2 linked regions of the Anatilimnocola floriformis genome follow. The main gene of each other region encodes a partner of the protein of the gene in region 2 in a complex. Links are inferred from orthologs where the notes say so. Each region holds a gene or a part of one and is shown on either strand. Other genes may lie near its edges.

Region 1 (2,887 bases), 4.2 Mb from region 2 along the record:
TGCCTGCTCTTTGGGCAAATCGCCCCGCTACTCTGCCGGTGCCTTAATACACGCCACCAAGTGCTGCCGTCCTTCCAGCAACGGCACGACTTCGCGGCAACGGCCTTCGGCAATCGGGCAACGATCGGCAAAAGGACAACCGGGGTAAACGCGATCTGCCGAGGGGACTTCGCCCTGCAAGATGATGCGTTTGCGTTCGCGCTGCAGCACCGGATCGGGAATCGGCGCTGCCGATAGCAGGGCCTGTGTATACGGATGTCGCGGCCGGGCATGAAGCGCGTCGGCCGTCGCCAGTTCCACGATGCGGCCGAGGTACATCACGCCGATGCGATGTGAGATATGTCGCACGACGGAGAGGTCGTGCGAGATGAAGAGATAAGCGAGACCCAGTTGCCGTTGCAAATCCATCAGCAGGTTGATCACCTGCGCTTGAATCGACACATCGAGCGCTGAAACCGGTTCGTCGCACACGATCAGCTTGGGTTGCACGGCCAGCGCGCGGGCGATGCCGATGCGTTGGCGCTGACCGCCCGAGAACTCGTGCGGATAGCGATTGAGAAAACGCGGATTCAGGCCCACCAGATCCATCAGCCGCATGGCTTCGAGCTTGCGATGGTTGCCGTGCAGGCCGAAGATCTCCATCGGTTCTTGAATGATGCGGCCGACGGTCATCCGCGGGTTGAGTGAGGCGAACGGATCCTGAAAGATCATCTGGATCTGCTTGCGATGCGGCTGCATCTGGCCAGCCGACAGCGAATCGATCCGCGTGCCGCCGAGCCAGATTTCGCCGCTCGTCGGTTTTTGCAGATGAATCGCAGCGCGGGCGGTTGTCGTTTTGCCGCAGCCCGATTCACCGACCAGGCCCAGCGTTTCTCCCTCGTGAATCGTGAACGACACGCCATCGACGGCGCGCAGCAAACCGGGCTTACCAAACCAGCCACCTTTGCGCGTGGGAAAGTGGACCTTCAGGTTCTTCACTTCCAGCAACGGCTTGCCGACTTTGGCTTTCGACGTAACAGGTTCAGCGATGGTCGCGGTGCTCATGCGTGGGCTCCCGCGGCGCGGGCCGCTTTGGTCGGCGAGGTGATATTCGTGAGATCGGCAAAGCAAGCCTTTAATCCGCCGTGAATCGCTTTTTCGAGCGGCGGCATTTCTTGTTTGCAGCGTTCCATCACAAACTCGCAGCGAGGATGAAACGGACAACCCGTTGGCGGCCGCAACATATCGGGCGGTTGGCCCTCAATGGCAGAAAGCTTGTCGGTGTGCGACTCATCCCACCGCGGAATCGATTTCAGCAAGCCCAGCGTGTAAGGATGCTGCGGCTTGTCGAACAACTCAAACACGCCCGCCTGCTCCACGATCTTGCCGGCGTACATCACCAGCACGCGGTGACAAACGCTGGCGATCACACCCAGCGCGTGAGTGATCAAGATCACCGCCGTGCCGTTTTTCTTTTGCAGTTCGGCGATGAGCTCCAGCATTTGCGCCTGGATCGTCACATCGAGCGCGGTCGTCGGTTCATCGGCGATCAAAACTTCTGGCTGACAGGCCAGCGCCATCGCAATCATCACTCGCTGCCGCATGCCGCCCGAAAACTGGTGCGGAAAATCATCGATTCGCTCGGCTGCCGCGGGAATGCCGACCTTTTCGAGCATTTCGATGGCGTGTTTGCGAGCCTGCGCGGGAGTGTGCTTGAGATGGAGCTCAGTGACCTCCATCAATTGCTCGGCGACCGACAGGTAAGGATTCAGCGCGGTCATCGGATCTTGAAAGATCATCGCAATCCGCTTGCCGCGAATCGCCGAGAGCTCGGCCAGGCTCAGCTTGAGCAAATCTTGATTGCCAAACATCGCCCGGCCGCGCTCGATCACGCCGGGCGGCTTGGGAATGAGGCCGAGCATGGCGAGATTCGTCACGCTCTTGCCCGAGCCCGATTCGCCGACAATGCCGAGGGTTTCGCCCGGATGGAGATCGAACGACACGCCGTTCACCGCGCGGACGGCGCCGTCGTCGGTGCGAAACGAAACGTGCAAATCATCGACCGTCAGAATAGGTTTCGACATGCTCGAACTATAGGTGTCGCGAGCGGCAGCGGCAACGCCGGACCGGCCCCGGGCGGCGAAGAAACGATGTGCAATTTTGCAGCCCGCGCGGTTAGAATGTAGTGGTCCGGACGGCAGCCTTCCCCTTGCAACTCTCCCCAGGCAATCCCCTCCCATGCTTCTCGCCTCTATTCGTTGGCGAAATCTCGCGGCTTGGTCGCTGGCCGTGCTGGGTTTGGGCATTGCTTCCGCTGCGAACTGCTGGGCCGAGACGCCGAAGTTTGAGCAGATCCTGCCGATCCTGCAAAAGCACTGTAGCGATTGTCATGGCAGCGAAGAGCCCGAAGCCGAACTGAATCTGACGACGGCCGATGGACTGCTGCGCGGTGCGCGCTCGGGTTACGTCGTCACGCCGGGCAAAGCCGACGCCAGCTTGCTCACGCAGTTGCTCGCCAAAGGTTCGAAGCCGCACATGCCGCCGGAAGGGCAACTCTCGGCCGACGAAATCGCTGCAATCAGCAGTTGGATCGGTGGGCTGCCAAAAGACTCGCTCCCGGATCGGCCTCAGTTGGCAAAAGGGAAAGACCACTGGGCTTTTAAAGCGCCGACGAAGCCGAAGTTGCCAGAGGTTGATGAAAAAATGCAAGCCTGGTCGGCGAATCCAGTCGATCTTTTCATCGCAGCCAAGTTGAAGACGGCTGGGCTGGAGCCATCGCCGGAAGTCTCCCGCGAGTTGCTCCTGCGCCGGGCCTGCATCGATCTCATCGGTCTGCCGCCGTCGCCAGCGGACGTGGAAGAGTTCCTCGCCGATCGCGCGCCGGATGCTTACGAACAACAACTCGATC
Region 2 (3,073 bases):
TGCCGTCGTTCACCAGCAAACCCCACGAGACATTCGGCGGTTGCACGCCGAAGCCGAGGAAGGAGAGAAAGGCTTCGAAGAGCATCACACTGGGAATGGTGAGCGTGAGATAGACGATCACCACCCCCAGCACGTTGGGCACGATGTGGCGGAAGATGATGCGCTGGCTGCCGGCGCCGATGGTGCGGGCGGCATCGACAAACTGTTCGTGCTTCAGCGAGATCACCTGACCGCGCACCACGCGCGACATCGTCAGCCAGAAGAGTGCGCCGATCACGATATAGAACAGCGTGATTTCGTTCAGTCCCCAACGGGCCATGGCTGCTTTGTAGTAATCGTCGCGGAGGAGCATGATCAGGTTGATCACGATAAAAATGAACGGAATCGAATAAAGCACGTCGACGATGCGCATCATCGCGGCATCGATCGTGCCTCCCGCGTAACCCGCCGTCGCGCCGTAGCTCACGCCGATAACCAGCGAGACGAGCGCGGCGAGAATGCCAACCATCAGCGAGACGCGCGCCCCCCAGAAGATCCGCGAGAGAACATCACGGCCGAGTTCATCGGTACCGCAGATCGAGGGCAAACACCAGTCGCCAAAAATAGCGAGGCGAAGCTTCAGCAGCTGCCACACCAGCGGGCCGGGGTTGTTCCAGAGTTTATAAAACGGATGGTCACGATGTTTGCTTTCGATATCGAGTTTTTTCGCTTTGAGCTCGTCGCCGCTCAGCGAACCGAGTTGCGATTGCAGGTCGCGCAGTTCTTCCTCAAACTTTTGCACGCCAGCGCGGGTGATGCCGAGCTCGGTCTTGGTGAAGCGCGGCGGCTGGTATTGATCGGCCTTCGTCAGGCGAATGAACTGCGGCGACTGCAGCGGCAGGATGGGTGTGAAGAAGGCCAGCAGTACGATCGCGATCAGCCCAAACAGAGACGCCATGGCCGCGTAGTTTTTGCGCAGTCGACGCCAGGCATCGAGCCACAGCGACACGCCGCGAATCGACGCGGCTTCGGTGAGGAGCGCGGCGTAGCGGTCTGCGGTGTTTTTTGGTTCGGTTGTCGGACTGCTCATTGCCGGTGAGTTATTCCAGTTTGACGCGCGGATCGATGATGGCGTACGACAGGTCGACCAGCGTATTCATCGTGAACAGCAGCAACGTATAGACCATGATGATGCCGGTCACGAGCGGATAGTCGCGTTGCATGGCCGCATCAATAAAGTGCGAGCCCATTCCCGGCACATTGAAAATCCGTTCGATCACCAGCGAACCGGTGAGAATGCCCGCCGCGGCAGGGCCGATGTAAGAAACTACCGGCATGATCGCGCCGCGCAACGCATGTCGCACGATCACCGTGCGCGGCGACAGTCCCTTGGCATAGGCAGTGCGAACGAAGTCGAGATTGAGGACTTCCAGCATGCCAGTGCGGGTCAAGCGCGCGATGTAAGCAGCGTATGGCGCGGCGACGCACACGGCGGGGAGGACGATTTGCTTTACACTTCCCCAGCCCGCGGGCGGAAACCATTTCAAAACGAAGCAGAACAAGATGATCGTAAAGCCGGCGAGCACGAAATTGGGAATCGCGATGCCAATGGTCGCCAGGCCCATGAAGGCGAAATCGAAGAACGTGTTCCGCTTCACGGCGGCGATGATCCCCGCCGTCATGCCGACTGCGAGCGCTAGTGTGAGCGCGATCACCCCCAGCGCCGCCGAAACCGGAAAGCCTTCGGCGATAACACGATTGACGGTGTAGTCCTTGAGCTTGGTGCTCGGGCCGAAGCGAAACGTGAAGGCTTTGGCGAGCGATTTGAAATAGCGCTCGCTCATCGTGCCATCAAGATCGTAGTACTCTGCCATGCTGCGACGGATTTCATCGGGGAGCTTGCGCTCACCGAGAAACGGGCCACCGGGCGATGACACCATCAACAAAAACGAAATGCTGAAGACGGCCCAGAGCGTGAAGAACAGCCACAGGACGCGGCGACCGAGAATGCCGAGAAGTTGCGGAAAGCTGGTCATTTGCCTGCTCCCACGTTCTTCGCCTTCAGCTCGCGATCGATCTCCAGGGTGTTGAGCGGATGCAGGTCCTGTACGTCGTTGCAAAAGCCTTTCACGTGTGGCTTGACCAGGTTCTTCGAGACATAGAAGTACATCGGAATGATCGGCATCTCGTCGAGGAAGATAGCTTCCGCGTCCTTCAGTATTTTCATTCGTTTCGGCGGATCGGCTTCTTTGCCAGCCGCGTCGATCAGAGTGTCATATTCTTTGTTTCCCCAGCCGGTCATGTTTTGCAAACCGCCGGTCACGAACATATCGAGGAAGGTGTTGGGGTCGGGATAGTCGGCGATCCAGCCGGCGCGGCAGATGTAGTAATCCATCTTGTCTTGTGCATCGAGATACACGCCCCACTCGAGGCCGCCGAGTTGCACATCAATCCCGAGGTGCTCGCGCCACGATTGTTGAATCGTCTCGGCAATCGTGCGATGGAGCACCGGCGAATCGTTGTAAAGAATCTCGAGATGAGGCATGCCGCGGCCGCCCGGAAAGCCCGCTTCGGCGAGGAGTTTTTTGGCCCGCTCAGGATCAAATTCAAAACCCGGCGGACTTTCATAACCGGCCATGCCCGGCGGCACGTAGGTCGCTGCGGGAACCTCGCCGGCCTTGGTCACGAAGTCGCAGATCTTCTTCTTGTCGATGGCCAGATTCAGGGCCTGACGAATCCGCTTGTCGCCGAGGCCAGGCCGATTCGTATTCAAGCGATAGAAATAAACGGTGAGCATCGGCGCCGAGGGGAACTCATCTTTCAACTCGCGCTTCAGCTGCGGAATCATCGCAGCCGGCATCGTCGTCGCCCAATCGAGCTGGCCAGTCAGATACATATTGAGCGCCGTCGTCTCATCACGTAGGGCGAGCGCGTCGATGTTCTTCAGCTTCACCGTCTCGGCCCGCCAATACTTTTCATTCTTCTTCAGCCGGATGCGATCACGGAGCTGTCGCAGTTCCAGCGTGAAAGGGCCATTGGAAACGAGCTTGCCGGGCTGCGTGAATTCCGGCGAGCCGTACTTCTCGACGCAGCG

What was found. The genes of interacting proteins can lie anywhere in the genome.
Region 1: the proteins of M9Q49_RS23205 (region 2) and M9Q49_RS06690 are in contact, whole or in part, in a cryo-EM structure (PDB 8Z21), measured with the Escherichia coli proteins. The link is inferred for Anatilimnocola floriformis from one-to-one orthologs.

What each region holds. Positions count from the first base shown.
Region 1 is NZ_JAMLFW010000001.1:1,622,062-1,624,948, reverse strand. Bases 53-2,866 are described here. They hold M9Q49_RS06690 (ABC transporter ATP-binding protein), read right to left. Parts: upstream 2,064-2,866; coding sequence 1,041-2,063; downstream 53-1,040. Other genes in these bases: M9Q49_RS06685 (PSD1 and planctomycete cytochrome C domain-containing protein), read left to right, coding at 2,218-2,866; M9Q49_RS06695 (ABC transporter ATP-binding protein), read right to left, coding at 53-1,044. Also shown: more of M9Q49_RS06695, read right to left, coding at 28-52; more of M9Q49_RS06685, read left to right, coding at 2,867-2,887. UniProt on the Escherichia coli protein: Part of the ABC transporter complex OppABCDF involved in the uptake of oligopeptides and of the ABC transporter complex MppA-OppBCDF involved in the uptake of the cell wall murein tripeptide L-alanyl-gamma-D-glutamyl-meso-diaminopimelate.
Region 2 is NZ_JAMLFW010000001.1:5,836,820-5,839,892, reverse strand. What follows is about bases 48-3,047. They hold M9Q49_RS23205 (ABC transporter permease), read right to left. Parts: upstream 2,016-3,047; coding sequence 1,080-2,015; downstream 48-1,079. Other genes in these bases: M9Q49_RS23200 (peptide ABC transporter substrate-binding protein), read right to left, coding at 2,012-3,047; M9Q49_RS23210 (ABC transporter permease), read right to left, coding at 48-1,069. In the rest of the region: more of M9Q49_RS23210, read right to left, coding at 1-47; more of M9Q49_RS23200, read right to left, coding at 3,048-3,073. UniProt on the Escherichia coli protein: Part of the ABC transporter complex OppABCDF involved in the uptake of oligopeptides and of the ABC transporter complex MppA-OppBCDF involved in the uptake of the cell wall murein tripeptide L-alanyl-gamma-D-glutamyl-meso-diaminopimelate.